4 regions of the Ruegeria sp. CJ2 genome follow, and region 1 is predicted to be linked to each of the others. Evidence: riboswitches for the same ligand, from Rfam matches in the RefSeq annotation. Region 1 holds a riboswitch; each other region holds the start of a gene.
What was found. Region 1 has a riboswitch for cobalamin ahead of ACR0MS_RS07665 (aromatic ring-hydroxylating oxygenase subunit alpha). Riboswitches for the same ligand answer to the same signal wherever they lie in the genome.
Positions count from the first base shown of each region.

Region 2: linked by a shared signal. The riboswitch ahead of ACR0MS_RS01665 (DUF1636 family protein) and the one ahead of ACR0MS_RS07665 (aromatic ring-hydroxylating oxygenase subunit alpha) in region 1 are both predicted to bind cobalamin.
Region 3: linked by a shared signal. The riboswitch ahead of ACR0MS_RS13930 (hypothetical protein) and the one ahead of ACR0MS_RS07665 (aromatic ring-hydroxylating oxygenase subunit alpha) in region 1 are both predicted to bind cobalamin.
Region 4: linked by a shared signal. The riboswitch ahead of ACR0MS_RS13045 (DUF1636 family protein) and the one ahead of ACR0MS_RS07665 (aromatic ring-hydroxylating oxygenase subunit alpha) in region 1 are both predicted to bind cobalamin.

Region 1 is NZ_JBQFQF010000004.1:211,433-215,616, forward strand. It holds gene ACR0MS_RS07660 (FAD-binding oxidoreductase) at 1-970, opposite strand, end outside; gene ACR0MS_RS07665 (aromatic ring-hydroxylating oxygenase subunit alpha) at 975-2,231, opposite strand; cobalamin riboswitch at 2,315-2,518, opposite strand; gene xrtT (exosortase T) at 2,783-4,184, shown strand, end outside.
Region 2 is NZ_JBQFQF010000001.1:337,334-341,517, forward strand. It holds gene cobN (cobaltochelatase subunit CobN) at 1-504, opposite strand, end outside; gene cobW (cobalamin biosynthesis protein CobW) at 508-1,563, opposite strand; gene ACR0MS_RS01665 (DUF1636 family protein) at 1,560-1,949, opposite strand; cobalamin riboswitch at 2,035-2,240, opposite strand; gene ACR0MS_RS01670 (LysR family transcriptional regulator) at 2,313-3,197, opposite strand; gene ACR0MS_RS01675 (NAD(P)-dependent oxidoreductase) at 3,239-4,184, shown strand, end outside.
Region 3 is NZ_JBQFQF010000009.1:45,815-49,998, forward strand. It holds gene ACR0MS_RS13915 (bifunctional 2',3'-cyclic-nucleotide 2'-phosphodiesterase/3'-nucleotidase) at 1-680, shown strand, start outside; RNA gene ffs (signal recognition particle sRNA small type) at 720-818, shown strand; gene ACR0MS_RS13925 (alpha/beta hydrolase family protein) at 842-1,702, opposite strand; cobalamin riboswitch at 1,841-2,063, shown strand; gene ACR0MS_RS13930 (hypothetical protein) at 2,147-2,554, shown strand; gene ACR0MS_RS13935 (protein-tyrosine phosphatase family protein) at 2,557-3,063, opposite strand; gene ACR0MS_RS13940 (DNA polymerase III subunit gamma/tau) at 3,224-4,184, shown strand, end outside.
Region 4 is NZ_JBQFQF010000008.1:89,461-93,644, forward strand. It holds gene ACR0MS_RS13030 (transcriptional repressor) at 35-547, shown strand; gene ACR0MS_RS13035 (ATP-binding cassette domain-containing protein) at 550-1,281, shown strand; gene ACR0MS_RS13040 (iron chelate uptake ABC transporter family permease subunit) at 1,281-2,078, shown strand; cobalamin riboswitch at 2,174-2,379, shown strand; gene ACR0MS_RS13045 (DUF1636 family protein) at 2,481-2,837, shown strand; gene ACR0MS_RS13050 (ABC transporter ATP-binding protein) at 2,834-3,625, shown strand; gene ACR0MS_RS13055 (ABC transporter substrate-binding protein) at 3,638-4,184, shown strand, end outside.

The sequences.
Region 1 (4,184 bases):
CAGAGGTTTTCTTGACCTTGCAGGTCCCGCAGACGCCGAAGGTGCAGCCTGACGGGATGTTCAGGCCGACCGAACGCGCCGCGGCCAGAACCGTATCGGTTTCGGCAACCTTGGCGGTCACACCTGACGCGGCAAAGAGGATCTCGGCGCTGCTACCATCGTCTGGGATGACATCATCCAGATCGGGCTGATCTGCCTCGGTCTCAATAGGGGCACCAAAGCTTTCCTGATGGTAGTGGTCCATGTCAAAGCCCAGACCGGCAAGCGCATCGCGCACGGCTTGCATGAACGGTTCAGGCCCACAGCAATAGACCTCACGATCCAGGTAATCGGGCGCCATAAGGCCCAACATCAGCTGGTTGAACTGCCCTTGATAGCCGGTCCAGGGGCGGTAGGGGTCGGCCTCTTCGATCACGAATTTCAGGTCCAGACCATCAGTCCGGCTGGCCATTTGCTCCAGCCGTTGCCGAAAGATGATCTCGGACGGGCGTTTGGCGCAGTTGATGAACACGATGTCGAGATCGCGCCCCTCATCCCACATGCAGGTGGTCATCGACATCATCGGGGTAACGCCTGACCCGGCCGAGATAAACAGGTATTTGCGCGCCCGGCTTTCGGCATTGGTGAACAGCCCCGCCGGGCCGATGGCTTTCAGCCGCGCACCGGGTTTCAGGTTGTCCAGCATCCAACGCGTACCAATACTGTCGGGCTGCGCCTTGGCCGTGATGGTGATCGTACGGGGCCGCGAGGGTGAGGACGAGATCGTATAGGTCCGGTGCACCACCCCGCCCGGCTGACCGGGTGCGGGAATTTCCAGCGTCAGGAACTGCCCCGGCTGATAGGCGAACATCGCCCCCGAGGGCGCGCGGAACGTAAAACTGGCCGTATTCGGCATCTCGGGCACGACCGAGACACATTCCAGCATCTCGCCATCTTCCCAGGTGCGGGCCATGGGGCTGAGGTCATTCATGGCGTTACTCCGCGGCGATGGTGTCGGGGCTCAGGCGCGCCGACAGGGTGTTGCAGTACCAATCGACGAATTGCAGCACGCCGGATTCCTGCGTTGGCGAATAGGGGCCGGGCACATAGGCGGGGCTGTTGATGCCCTGCTGGTTGTCCTCGACCACACGACGGTCTTCGTCATTGGTGGCCATCCAGACCTCGGTCAGGCGCTTGAGGTCGTAATCCACGCCTTCAACCGCATCTTTGTGGACCAGCCATTTTGTCGTGACCTCGGATTCGGTCGGGCTGATCGGCGTGACCCGGAACACGATCGAGTGGTCGGGCAAAAAGTGGTTCCAGGTTGTCGGATAGTGGAATTGGAGCAGCGCACCCGCATCGGCAAAAGGCACCCGCCCCAGCCACCGGCGCACGGCGGTCTTGCCATCCATCGTATAGCTTTCGGCACCCTCTTTCAGCGGCATCCGCGCCACGCGGTACTGCCCTTCCGCGCTAAGCTGGAAGTTGGACGGAATCCCGCCCGCCTCGCAACGGTCGAAATGGGCCTGCAGGTGGGCCGGGGTCTCACCCCCTTCGCCAATACCGGTGACGCTGGGATCGTCGGGATAGGTTCGGCACAGCGCCGGGTGGTTACCGCCGCAGTGATAGCATTCGCGGTTGTTTTCCCAGACCAGCTTCCAGTTGCCATTCTCGACGATCGAGCTTTCAAAGGCCATTTTCGCATTGCCCAGATCATGCGGCTCAAGATAGGGACGCGCGACTTCGGCAAAGGTCTCAAAGTCAGGGGCATCCTCTGCCAGACAGATATAGACCAGCCCGGCCAGCTCGCGGCAATGCACGGTCTTTAGCCCATGTTTCGACGGGTCGAAATCCGGCCCCATGTCGCGCGCCCACAAGAGCGAGCCGTCCAACTCATAGGTCCATTGATGATAGGGGCACACCAGCTTGGGCGCATTGCCTTTGGCGGCTTTGCAAATGACCGAGCCGCGATGACGGCAGGTGTTGTGAAAGGCGCGGATCTGACCATCGGCCCCGCGCACGATGATCACGCGATAGGCGCCCACATTATAGGTGACGTAATCGCCCGATTTCACCAGTTCACAGGCGGGAATGGCAAACAACCATTCGCGGTAGTGAATGGCGTCGAGATCGGCCTGAAAAATCGCAGGGTCGGTATAAAACGCCTGCTCCAACGCATGGGTTGGATTTCGTCGCGCCAACAGGCTTTGAATGCTGTTCACTTCTGGCTCTCCTGCCGCACCGTGCGGCATTTCTTGGGCGAATGACACAGGAGAGCCGCCCGGAACCGTGCGAGGATCACGTCCGAAACCAAAGCCCCCCACCGCCACCCGCGGTTTGGCATATCTGCGAGGCTGGTTTCCGGACTCGGAAGGGGCTTGCGCCCGTTTTCGACACCTTCCCGGGATCCTCCTCCCAGTGGTTGATTGCCGAACCTGACCTTCTTTACCGTTGCGGGGGCAGTGCCGGATTTACACCGGCTTCCCAATTCTCCGCAGCCTGAGAATCAGACGGCGGCACCTCTTGCGGGCAAAATATTTCAGCACCGATCTGGCGCTGAAATACTTGCGACCTTTCCAGTTGCAAAACAGACATCCAGACACGCGGGCGAAATCTGATTGCGGCACTTGTATCGCCATCGGTACGGTCGATGGTTCGAAGGTCAAAGCCCGTTCGTTTTCAATATGATATTGGGCTTCAAGCCTTGCCGCGCGTTCAGTCTTTTCTTCGGTGCCCGGCATCTCATCAAAATCTGCACATGTTGGGCAGGGGAACTGCGCAATCACCGCCCAAAACTGGCGGCATGAAACACGCAATCTCAGACATATTTTTATGGTGCGCCTTTGCGACCGCATCCGCAATTCTGGCCGCTCAGCCCCTGCTCTGGCTGGTCCAAAGCTGGGTTAGCCCGGCCTACGACTCTTACGGATATATCTACATTCTGCTGATCGTCGGGCTGAGCGGCCTGAGCCTGATAAGCGGCCCACCGACAAAGCCAGGCACTCAGGTCCCGGTGATCGGCTTGCTGTTGCTCTCCGCACTCATCCGGCTGCTGGGGCAGGTTCTTGCGGTCAATATCCTGAGCGCGCTTGCGCTTGCTCTGGATGTATTTGCGCTGGTTGGTCTGTTGCGGCTGGATCGGCGGCCGTTTGCGCTGTCGCCGTTCTGGATGGCCGTTCTGTTCCTGTTTTCCTTGCCAACGGAAATGGTCCTTCAGCGCACGATCGGATTTCCGCTGCAAATGATCTCGGCAGAGTTGTCCTGCCACATGCTTGGGGTTTTTTATCCGGGCGTTGTCTGTGACGGCGTGCGGATCACCCTGGAGCAAAAGGACATTCTTGTGGACCTGCCCTGTTCCGGGGCTTCGGGTCTTTTGCTGTCCATGGCCTTTGTGGTCACGCAAAACGCCGTCATGCGCCCGCGCTGGCATATCAGCGGCCTCAGCCTGTTGGCCGTGATCGGAAGTGCCGCGCTGGGCAACAGCCTGCGCATTTCCCTGTTGGCGGCGGGTCTTGTGCATGATCTGGATGTGATGGCCGAACCTTGGCACACGCTGATCGGTCTGGTCACACTGGGCCTGACGGTTGCACCCTTTGCCCTATTCTATCGGCCCCGCCCAAAAGGGGCGCGCCGTGCATTTTTGCGGCGACAACCGATGTCCCTGCCCAAGCCCATCAAAGCAATAGTGGGTCTTGCCTGTTTGATCGGCAGTGTCGCCATCGTGTCGCTAAAGGCCGACCCGGTGGATGTGTCGGGCAGTGTTATGGCACCACCATTGCCTGCGCAGATTCACGGTCACGTGGCCCGAAACGTGCCGCTGACCAAGATGGAAGCGGTCTATTTCGAAGCCTATGGCGGACAAGCGCAGAAGGCACAATTTGGTCCCTTGGGATTGAATGTGGTCAGCACCCGCGCACCGCTGCGCCATCTTCATGCACCCGAGATTTGTCTGCGGGGTCTGGGATACACGGTGCGGTTCCTCGGCACCCGTTATGACGGCATCCCCAGCGCCTATTACAAGGCCACCGGACCGGATGGGAACGCCTGGCTGGTGGCGGTTAGCTATGTCTCGCAAGGGGGGCAGGTCACCCCCAGCGTGGGCGAGGCGATCTGGCGCTGGATGAACGGATCCGGCGGCACCTGGAGCAGCGTGCAACGGATCACCCCGTGGACCCTGGACACCCAACTGCGCAGCGCGCTGGACG
Region 2 (4,184 bases), on a different contig from region 1:
GGCATAAAGCCCAGCGGCCAGCGCCATTTGCGCTAAAGCAGCCTGAGCCGCAACTTCGCCGCCCGTGTCGCACAGATGCGCCAACCGGCGCAGGGTCGAGACGGGAAGGGTGGAATAGTCATCCAACCGCGTATCCTCGCGCCCGTCGGCGGGTAGAACGGCCAGAGCGATCCCTTTGGCCTGCGCTAGTGCCAGAACCTGCTGTAGGCCATAGGCCCAGTAAGGCACCCCGCCGATCAGACGGATCAGGATGCCCTTGGCACCTTCGAGCGTCTGCTCGACATAGGTATCCACCGAGAGGGGATGTTTCAGCGCCGTCAGATTGGCCAGCCGCATCGTGGGCATGCGCCCCTCGGGGCCGCTGCCACGATGCCAGCCTGCCGCGAAAGCGCCAAGGTCGCTGTCCGAAAAGGACAGCACCACCAGATCCGCCGGGCTCTGGCCCAGATCGGTTGGGGTCTCGGTTTCCTCGAGCCCGTGGCTTTCGCGGAAGACGACGTGCATGGCTTACTCGGCAGCCTCGGTCACACCCGCCAGGATTTCGCGGATTTCAGCCTCTTTGATGTCGTCATGCTCGGCGATCACCACAAGACGCGAGCGGCGCTCTTCGCCGGGCTCCCACGGACGGTCATACTGATGACGCACGCGCGCGCCCACAGCCTGCACCAGCAGGCGCATCGGTTTGCCTCGAACGGCGGCATAGCCTTTGACGCGCAGGATGTTCAGTTCCTTGGCCAGACGTTCGATTTTCGCGACCAGATCGGCCGGGTCGGTCTGCTCGGGCAGCTCGACGATGATGCTTTCGAAATCGTCATGCTCGTGATCGTGGTGACCATCATGATGCGACGGACGCGAGTCCATGTCATCTTCGGCGGCGGCCTCAAGGCCCAGCACGACGCGCACGTCCACCACGCCTTCGGCGACCTCGACCACGGGCAAAGGGCGAGGGGCTTCGGCGGCGATGACCTCTTTCGCTTTGGCCACGCCCTCGGGACCGGCCAGATCGGGCTTGGTCAGCAGGATGATGTCTGCGCAGGAAATCTGATCCTCGAACACCTCGGACAGGGGCGTTTCGTGGTCGATCGAATCGTCGGCCATGCGCTGTGCATCCACCGCCTCGACATTGGGGGCAAAGCGACCGGCGGCCACGGCCTCGGCATCGGCCAGCGCGATCACGCCGTCCACGGTGATTTTCGAGCGGATATCGGGCCAGTCGAAGGCTTTCAGCAGCGGCTTCGGCAACGCCAGACCCGAGGTTTCGATCAGGATGTGGTCTGGACGCGGCTCCAGCGCCATCAGCGCCTCGATCGTGGGGATGAAGTCATCGGCCACGGTGCAGCAGATGCAGCCGTTCGCCAGTTCCATGATATTCTCGGCAGGACAATCGGGAATGGCGCAGGATTTCAGGATGTCGCCATCCACGCCGACATCGCCGAACTCATTGACCACGACGGCCAGACGCTTGCCCTGCGGGTTCTGCATCAGGTGGCGCACCAGCGTGGTCTTGCCCGAGCCCAGAAAGCCGGTGATCACAGTGACAGGGAGTTTCTCGAGATTGCTCATTTCAGGGCTCCAATCGGGGGAATGCGGGCCGCACAGTTTTTGCGGAAATGTTCGGGGCGCTCGCGCCATTTGACCAAGCCGTCTTCGGTCGCAAGGTACTTGGTCGCACCATCGACAATGGTGTCGACATGTTCGCTTTCATTGAGGTGCTCATAAACGAACGTCCAGCGTTCGGGCCCACCGCGCAGAACGATCGAACAGCCCTGATCGCAATTCGACAGGCACTCCACCGCTTTCAGGGTCACGCCTTCTGGCAGATCGGCCTGTTCAAGGGCTTTGTGCAGCAATGCGCCCGGCCGCTGCGCGTCGTCCTCGACGGGCAGTCCTCGGCGACAGGTGGTGCAGACCAGCAGCTCGACTGGTGCAGTATCGGTCACGTCTCTCATCCCCCCAAATCCTCTTTGTGGGGGACGGGGTCTCATGCGGGCCACGCGTTGCGACATGGACCCGACACCGGAACACCCCGTCCGGTTACATCTTCGGGCGCTGGCAGGTCTCCCGGCTTGCGGATATCGGGGCATAGCCCTGTCGGATGTCCCGCCTTCCCGACCTTCTGGCCAGTGGCTTTGGGCACCCTCTCCGGTCACGGTCGCGGGGGCGGCTGTGTTTCACGGAAGATCCGCTGACACATTCCCTTTTCATCCTCTGTCGAGGACACCAACGCATGGGACATGCGGCACCTGCAGGGGGCTTGTCAAGCGTGGTGGCCGCGTTGAAAACAAGATCGCGGAAAAAGCGACCTGACGAGGTCAATCAGCGTCATCTGTGCGCAGCCGGTCGCGCAACCAGGCTTGGAACAGACCAGCCGCCGCCGAAAGTGGCGCGCGCCCCGACCCTCCGATCAGGTAATGAGATTGCGCAAACGGAATCGCAGGACCCGCAATTTCGATGGGTGCGCCCTGCGCGATGGCGTTTCTGGCGAACCGCTCCAAAATAGTTGCATATCCTGCTTGGGCCATCACAAGTTGTAGGGCCGCCACCGTGGTGTCCACGGAATACTGGGAAGGCTGGTCAGGATGGCCTAGGCCAAGCGCTTCGAAATAGCGTGCCCAATTATCTTCGTATCCAAGGATATGTATCAAAGGGCCCGACAGCAGATCCTTTGCGTAGCGTACTGACCCGCCCACACGCTGCACCGGCACAAGCTTTTCTGTCGTCAGCTTTTCTGACGTCACATCCGGCCAGTCGCCATATCCCAGTCGAATTTCGACATCCACGTCATTGGGCGCCATCGTGTCGTTCCAGATATGAGACACAAGGCGGACGGGTATGTCGGGATGCAGGGCGCAAAACTCTGGCAACTCAGCCGCTATCCAGTAGGTCGCAGAGGATATCGCGGCCCTGATCGTCAGGGTCTGACCCGAGGTCGGACCAAACAAGCTGTTGGTGGACAGCGCAATATCCGCAAGCGCGCGGCGGACAGTCAGGGAATAGGACTGTCCCAACTCGGTCAGCTCCAGTTTCCGCGCCTTTCTGGTGAACAGTTGTTGCCCGAGTTCCGCTTCAAGCGACCGGATGTGCAAAGATACGGCTGTTTGTGTCAGGCCAAGCTCTTGCGCGGTTGTTGTGAAATTCAGGTGCCGCGCTGCGACTTCGAAACTGCGCAGCCATACAGGGTTGGGAACGCGATCCATTTATCACCAAAGATTTTTGACCAAAACTACCGTTATTATTCATTTCAGAGTTTGTACAGCGCCATGAATACTCGGCGCCATACAGTCGGGAGGATTCGAAAATGAAGGTTGGTTTCATTGGGCTGGGGAATGTCGGTGGCAAGCTGTCTGGCTCGCTCTTGCGCAACGGTATCGACCTGACGGTGCATGATCTTAACACTGAATTGGTTGCCGAGTTTGTGGCCCAGGGTGCGCGGGCCGCAGAAAGCCCTGCCCAAATGATGCGGGTTTGTGATGCGGTGATCACGTGCCTGCCATCCCCGGCGGCCTCGGATGCGGTGATGCAGGAAATGTTACCCGAAGTCGGTCCGGGAAAAATCTGGATGGAGATGTCGACCACGGACGAGGCCGAAGTAAAGCGCCTTGGCGCAATGGTCATTGGGAAAGGGGGCGCAGCGGTTGATTGCCCGGTTTCGGGCGGATGTCACCGCGCGGCGACCGGCAACATTTCGATCTTTGCGGGCTGTGACCGGGAAACTTTCGAGCGTATCCTGCCTTTTCTGACGACAATGGGCCGGCGCATCCTGCACACCGGAGAGCTCGGCTCAGCCTCGGTGCTCAAGGTTCTGACAAACTACCTGGCCACAGCGAATCTGATCACCTGCGCCGAGGCATTGGTCACCGCGAAGGCGGCTGGCATGGATCTGAATACCACGTATGAGGCGATCAAGATCTCCTCGGGTACATCCTTTGTTCATGAGACCGAAAGTCAGGTCATTCTGAACGGATCACGGGACATTTCGTTTACAATGGACCTTGTAAAGAAGGATATCGGCCTGTTTCAGGAGGTCGCGGACCGCGCCGGTGTTCCGCTTGAAATGAACCCGCTGATGATCCGGATTTTTGACGACGCAATAGCGCGGTACGGAGAGCGGGAGCTTTCACCGAACATCATCCGGCGTTTGGAGGACGCGACTGGGTTGGATATCAGAGCGTCCGGGTTTCCGC
Region 3 (4,184 bases), on a different contig from region 1:
AATTCGGTGGGCGCGCAGGGCCACGATCTTTTACCGACGTGCCTGCGGGTCAGATCCGGCTGCGCCATGTCAACGATCTGAACATCTTTCCTAACGAAATGCAGGCTATCGTGGTTTCGGGCGCACAGATAAGAGACTGGCTTGAGATGTCCGCCGGCGTGCTCAACCAGATGCACTCCGGTCAACACATCGACCTGCGAAATCCCGGACGCGCCGGTTACAATTTCGATGTTCTGCACGGGCTTAGCTACCAGATCGACCTCGGCATTCCGGCGCGGTACGACGCTGACGGTAAATTGACTGACCCATCGCGCCGCCGGGTAAAGGATATCTACTTCAACGGGCAACTTATCGACGATCAGCAATCCTTTGTCGTGGCCCTCAACAATTATCGGGCCAACGGAGGGGGTCATTTCCCCTTTACAGACACCGCGTCGCAGATCCCGTTACCAGCCTTGCCGATCCAACGTATCGTTCGGGATTATGTCGCGGGTTGCCGCCCTGCTGATCCGTTGGCGGATGCGCCGCGCCCTTTCACGTTCAAACCGCTTCCCGGGGCATTTGCGATTCTCAGAACTGGCCCCAAGGCGCAGCGCCATATCGCTGAATTGCAGGAGTATGACCCATCAGTCATTGGGCTTGATGACGATGGTTTTCTGCTGATCCGGCTGACGTTGTGATGGGTTGTCATCCGCGAATGAAATGCCTATATCGACCGTTGAGAGGTTGGCGCGGGCGAGCGCCTCGCCAACCTGGTCAGGTCCGGAAGGAAGCAGCCACAACGAGCCCCGCTTGGGTCGATGTCCAACCTCTCACTTTCATTCCCCTGACCTATTCAAGATCATTCTGCGATCAGACGTGGCCAGACCGCAGCGTTCCGGCGTGCGAAAACTCCGATATGACCAAGCTCTTTTGCGCCAAACTCCTGCGCCGTCAGCAAGTGCCGACGTGCGTCAGGCCCGTACAGGTCTGCAAGCCGCCAGACAGACTTGGGCGACGCAAGCTGATCATCCGCCACAGCGAACAGGTCGACGGGATTACCATGTTCGGACCACGTGGGCACAGGAAGGGTCTTTCCCATTTCCGGTAGATAGTTTTGGGCGGCTGTACACCATTCACGCCACTGCCAGTAAACGCGCGCGGGCAAGTCCGCGCCAAATCCGGTTGCCCGACCCGGTAAGTATCCCAATGTCTTAACCAGCAATGGCACATGCCCGTACCAGAACAGGGTTGCCAACGCGCGATAGGGCCACGGATGGTCCGGCAAAGTCACCAAGCCCGAGCAAACGCAGATCATGCGGTCCATCTGCGCCACGTCCGGTGCAAGCGGGGTCAGCATCCCGCCCAGGGAATGGCCGATGCTCCACTGCTGCGCGTCCGGGAACCTCCGGCGCATCTCGGCGCGGGCGGCGGGCATGTCGACCAAGGCCCAATCCGCCATTGTCACCTGCGAATCCTGCATTCGGATCGTCAGAGAATGCCCAAAATCACTGTAGTCATAGGTTAAGCAGGCATACCCTCTTTCCGCCGCCAGCCAATGCGCAAAATTCTGATAATAGTCGCGCGGAACACCCGTTGCGCAATGGATCACCACCGCAACGCGGGGATCGGTCATCGGCCTGTACAGCCGCGCAGACAGTTTGGACGATCCGGAGGATATCCAGAAATCCTCGGTCAATACTGGCTGTGATCCATCCAACATGGGGTCCTCTTGATGGTTCTGAACTTTTCGGTTCACTTTTCTATCGGCCCTTCTTGTACCCGCAGAGTCAAGAGAGCGCGACGATGACCCCGCGTCGGAACCGGCAACACTGACCGCTTGACTCGGACCGATTTCACCGGATAGCGATGGCGTGATGGTTCTCGACCCGGATTGCCGGGAAGGGATGAAAAGGGAACACGGTGCGGTCCTACCCGGCGATGCCGAAACGGACCAATGCCGCGACTGCCCCCGCAACTGTAAGCGGTAAGCAATGCCAAAAACACCACTGGCCGAATGGCTGGGAAGGTCGGCAAAGCGATGACCCGCAAGTCAGGAGACCTGCCATCTAACTGAAACCGAAACTCGGGCGGGGTGTCCGGGCAGGTCAAAGCCGCATAAAGCGACCTGACCCATGCCCCCCGTCCATCGCGCGGAGGGCGCAGAATGATCTGGAAGACAAAAACGCACGAGTTTTCCGCAACGATTTGTCAGAAAACCGGCAGACCATGTCCGGCATTGGCAAGGATGGCGCGTGCCATGGCGGACGCGATGGCAACCGCACAGCCTGTCACAACCAAAGCGTTCGAGGTCGAAGGCAGCGGAGAGCTTTCGCATTGCGCCGAAGGGTGCACCGCACGGTTTCGCGCCCATTCAACTCAGATCAGGGTATTTTGCGGAACGGCCCCGGAAACCCCGACAACAAAGTTGGACGATTACGCCGACATGATGTTCGGGACAGATTTGTCCGCCATGCCAACCGGAGCGCTGTCCGAAGTGCCTTGTGCCATGCTCGAAGTCACGACTTTGGGCCAGCGTCCCGCAACAGGCAGCCCGCAACCCGCCATGGTCTGAGGTCAGGACTCGGTTGATGCCGGCGCCGTAGCCCAGGCCATCTGCGCGTCGGTTTCAACCGCGCATGGCCGGACCGCGCGCAACCGGCGCAGCGCCTTATCCGGGGTTTCGCCGCCTTCGACCAGCACGCGCAACACAATCATACCAGACCGCCCGCATCCGCCCCGGCAATGGACCAAGACCCGCCCACCGTCAGACAGGACACAATGTACATCCTTACTGACGGCTGGCCAGTCAGACCGTATTTTCGAGGTCGGAGCGCCAAAATCCTGCACCGGAAGATGAAGCCAGGTGATTGCGCGGCTCTGCAGGTCGCGCCCGAGATGGTGCGCTTCTGCGGCTTCCAACTCGCTGGACGTGGTCATCGAAATCACCAGGGTCGGGCGCCATTGCATGATCCGCTCAAGGTCTCCGGCATAATCCCCGTATCGCCCAGGCACCTGCGCCAAACCCAATAGACCGGACCGAACCGGAATAGAGTGAATTTCAAACCTGTCCAAGTTGCACACCCCGCCCGAATGAGAAGGCCGGGCAAGCCGATACCCGCCCAGCCGAACCTGTATCCAATGCGCCCCGGTATTCCAAATCGAATTTCATCGCTCCCTGCGGTGGACGTAGGCGGCAGGGGTCACTACGCTGCGAAGCTGATACGAATCCGACAGAGCAGACATGACCGAAACTCCAAGCCCCGCCTATCAGGTCCTCGCCCGTAAATACCGTCCTGAAACATTTGCTGACCTCGTGGGCCAGGACGCGATGGTGCGCACGCTGAAAAACGCATTCGAGGCCGATCGGATTGCGCAGGCCTTTGTCATGACCGGCATTCGCGGCACCGGCAAAACCACCACGGCGCGGATCATCGCCAAGGGCATGAACTGCATCGGACCAGACGGCGAGGGCAAAGCCACGATCGAACCCTGCGGCCAGTGCGAACACTGTGTGGCCATCATGGAAGGCCGCCATGTCGACGTGATGGAGATGGACGCGGCAAGCCGCACCGGTGTGAACGACATTCGCGAGATCATCGAAAGCGTCCGCTATCGCGCCGCCAGTGCGCGCTACAAGATCTATATCATCGACGAAGTTCACATGTTGTCGAACAGCGCGTTCAACGCCTTGCTCAAAACCCTTGAAGAACCCCCCGCGCATGTGAAGTTCATCTTTGCCACTACCGAGATCCGCAAGGTTCCGGTGACGGTCCTGTCCCGGTGCCAGCGCTTCGACCTGCGCCGGATCGAACCCGAGGACATGATCGGCCTGCTGAAAAAGATCGCAACTGCCGAGAACGCTCAGATCGCCGAGGATGCTCTGGCGCTGATCACCCGCGCGGCGGAAGGTTCGGCCCGGGATGCGACCTCGCTGCTGGATCAGGCTATTTCGCACGGTGCCGGGGAAACCAGCGCCGATCAGGTGCGGGCCATGCTGGGATTGGCTGATCGCGGGCGGGTGCTGGACCTGATGGACATGATCCTGCGGGGCGATACCGCCGCGGCATTGACGGAACTGGGTGGGCAATATGCCGAAGGTGCCGACCCGCTGGCCGTGCTGCGCGATCTGGCCGAGATCACACATTGGGTCTCGGTGGTCAAAATAACGCCGGACGCTGCCGAAGACCCAACAGTCTCACCTG
Region 4 (4,184 bases), on a different contig from region 1:
AACATTGCGAGCGATATACATGATATGGAATAACATGACAAGTGATACGCAACCCGCAATGACCGAGGATACGGCCCCGGTTGGGTTCCAAAAGCATGACCACAAGACTTGTGTCGAAACCGGGCTCTCGGCAGCGGAAAACCGATGCAAAGAAGAAGGCCTGCGTCTGACACCCGTCCGTCGCAAGGTTTTGGAGATGTTGTTGCAAGAACATCGGGCGCTGGGCGCTTACACGATTCTCGACCGCTTGCGCGAAGAAGGCTTTGGGTCGCAGCCACCGGTGGCCTATCGCGCGCTCGACTTTCTTGTCCAGAACGGGTTCGTGCACAAGATCGAGCGACTGAATGCGTTTGTTGCCTGTTCCCACCCGGGGGCCTCTCATTCGCCAGCTTTTATGATCTGCCGAAAATGCGACGCCGTGGCCGAGGCGCAATCCACGCCGGCCAAAGGCGTTCTCGGGGCAGCGGCGCGTGCGGCGGGTTTCGAAATCGAACGAACGGTTGTAGAAGCCGAGGGGCTTTGCCCCGACTGCACCGAAAAGGCGTAGAAATGACCCTGATCACTGTTGAAAAACTTAGCGTACGGTATGGTGCGAATACCGTTCTGCACAATGTGGATATGGCGATCGAAGCCGGTGAGATTGTCACCATCGTTGGCCCGAACGGTTCAGGTAAGACCAGTCTGCTCAGGGCCATTATCGGCGCGACCAATCCCTCTGCTGGCAAGGTTTCCCTGAAGCCGGGGCTGAAAATTGGCTATGTGCCACAGAAACTGCATGTCGATCCGACATTGCCGATCTCGGTGTCACGGTTCATGCGCCTGACTCACCGCGTTTCGCAAGGTGACTGCGCCAAAGCGCTGGAAGCGGCAGGGGTCCCGGATCTGTTAAAGCGCCAAATGTCACAGTTGTCAGGGGGGCAGTTCCAGCGCGTGCTGCTGGCACGGGCTCTGATCAATCGTCCTGACATCCTTTTGCTGGATGAAGCCACGCAAGGTCTCGACCAGCGGGGCTCGGCCAGTTTTTACCAGCAGATCGAGTCGGTGAGACGGGAAAGCGGTTGCGCCATTCTGATGATCAGCCACGAGTTGCACGTTGTTATGAGCGCATCGGACAGGGTGATCTGCCTCAACGGTCATGTCTGCTGCGAGGGGTCGCCTGCCGTTGTTGCGTCGGCACCGGAATACCGCGCCTTGTTCGGAACCGGAACGGGCGGCGCACTTGCCCTTTATCGTCACGAACATGATCACCACCACGACCACTCTCACGAAGCGGCAGAATAATGCTTGATGATTTTATGACGCGGGCAACGCTCGCCGGTATTGGCGTGGCCTTTGCAGCCGCCCCCCTTGGGTGTTTTGTGGTCTGGCGGCGCATGGCGTATTTCGGGGATGCAACGGCGCATGCCGCGATCCTTGGGGTTGCCCTGTCTCTGGCGTTCCAGATGTCAATCTTTCTGGGCGCGCTGGTTGTTGCGCTTATTATGGCGCTGGCCGTCACCATGCTGTCTGGTCGCGGATATGCCATGGATACGCTTCTGGGTGTCATGGCGCATTCGTCGCTTGCCTTTGGCCTTGTCGCCGTGTCGTTTTTGTCCGGCATTCGCATCGACCTGATGGCCTATCTTTTTGGTGACATTCTGTCTGTTTCACGCGCCGATCTTGTCGTGATCTGGGGTGGAGCCGCGCTGGTTGTCGCGTTGATCGTATGGCGCTGGTCGCAACTGCTGACGGCTACGCTGAACGAGGAATTGGCCTACGCCACCGGGTTCGACCCCAAGCGCGAACAGTTGATCCTGACTTTGTCTTTGGCCGTTACGGTTGCCGTCGCGATCAAGGTGGTCGGCGTGTTGCTCATCGCTGCGATGCTGATCATCCCAGCAGCGGCCGCACGCAGCCTTGCGCGATCCCCGGAAACGATGGCGTTGATTGCAGCGGCAATTGGGGCTTTCTCGGCTGTTGCGGGACTGCGAGCAGCTTATGTGTTCGACACACCGGCGGGCCCTTCGATCGTCTGCGTGGCTGCAGTGTTGTTTGCCGGTTTCAGTCTTTTCGGTTGGAGGTCGCGAAGCGGGGTGTAATACCGCAAAGCTTTGGACTTATCTTGCCGGGCATTGCGTGTTTCGAAAACTGAGTGGCCCCCACAACAATGTCGTTGACCTGACATGTGATCTGGGGCACTCGTTCGGATGATGGTTCCCGATGGTGCGCCCAAGGGATGAAAAGGGAATACGGTGCGGCTGCCTTTTGGCGCCCAGTCCGTGACTGCCCCCGCAACTGTAAGCGGTGAGCGACGCCTACGACCCACTGGCCCAAGTGCCGGGAAGGATGGCCAAGCATTGACCCGCAAGTCAGGAGACCTGCCATCAAGTGTTAACCAACCCGGGGCGGGGCGTCCTGGAAGGAGGCTTTGATGACACGAAGACATCGTGTTTACATTTCCGGCACCTTCCGCCCGCGCTTTGAAGCAGGCGGAGGAAACTGTGCCATCAACGCCTGACCATTTTCTTCTGATCTGCAAAACGTGCAAAGGCGAAGCCCGCGCGCAGGACTTGTCGGACGCCTTGTCAGACTGTTTGCCCGATGGTTTTGCTATTCGCACCGTCGATTGCATGGCCGGATGCGCGCGGCCTGTGACTGTCGGGTTCCAGGCAATCGACAAAGCGCAGTATCTATTTGGCGATATTCAGGACGCGCAGGATATTCAGGCGCTGATTGACTTTGCCCGCCAATACAAAGACAGCGCGGATGGCTGGACCAATGCAACCGAGCGTCCTGAACCACTGTTTACAAAAACACTGTCTCGTATGCCCCGCCTTGAAAAAGGGGGGTGCTTGTGACCAACCCGGCTATTTTGGCGGTGCGCGATCTGACGCATCAGGTACTCAGCGGCGATGTCCTGTTGCAGGAGGTCTCTTTCACCCTATGCGAAGGAGCGATCCTTGCCATTGCCGGGCCCAACGGGGCGGGCAAGACAACATTGTTGAACCTGTTATGCGGTGCACACGACGTCGGCCAAGGTGATGTTCTGGTCAATGGCCGCAGTCTGAAACGGATGTCCGCCCGAGATCGGGCCCGGACGATTGCCGTGGTCAGCCAGCAGGAGTTTCCTGATGGCAGGCTGCTGCTGCGGGATTATGTGGCGCTGGGCCAGATCCCGATCCGCGCCGACCGATCCGCGGATGAACACGCTGCGGATCTGGTCAGAATCCTGAACCTCACCGGGCTCAGTGCTTTGGCCGACAAAAAGATGGCCGTTCTGTCCGGGGGGGAACGTCAACGTGCGCATATCGCTCGCGCTCTGGCTCAGAATCCTACGCTTTTGTTTCTGGACGAACCCACCAACCATCTGGACCCGGATACGAAGGGGCGGATGCTGTCGCTGGTCGCCGAGCTGGGCATCACCGTGGTGATGATCCTGCATGATCTGGTGATGATCCCAGAATTTGCCACGCATGTGGCGCTGATGAAAGACACCCGGCTGACCGGTTTTGGGCTGGTGGCTGACGTGCTGACCCCGGACAGGGTCCGCGACACGTTTGGCGTCGATTACCTGTGCTTTCACCACGAAGGCCGCGTGATCCCGGCGCTGGATATCCGAAAAACCTCGATCACATCTTATGAATAGGATTATTTCTGAATGACAAAGCTCTTGTCTCTGGCACTGGCCACTGTTTTGGCAGGTGGTGCCGCCGCGCACGAAGTCACGGTAGATAACTGCGGTGCGCCTCTGGTGTTTGACACCCAGCCCGAGCGTCTGGTTGTGCATGACATGAACATGACCGACATGGCGTTTGCGCTGGGTCTTCAGGACAAGATCGTTGGTCTGACCGGCATCACCGGCTGGTACAAGACCAGCCCCGAGTTTGAGACGCTGCGCGGTGGCATCCCCGAGCTGGCGCCGAAATACCCAACTGTTGAAAATCTGGTCGCGGTAGAGCCGGACCTGTTCTTTGCCGGTTGGTATTATGGGATGAAACCCGGTGGCGACGTGACCCCCGACACGCTGGAACCCTTTGGTATCAAGACAATGATCCTGACGGAAAGTTGCGTGCATCTGGACAAGGATCGCCCCGAGGCCAGCATGGACCTGCTGTTTGACGACGTTCTGCGTCTGGGCACCGTCATGCATGTCGAAGACAAGGCCGAGGCTCTGGTTTCCGGCTGGAAAGAGGAACTGGCCGAGA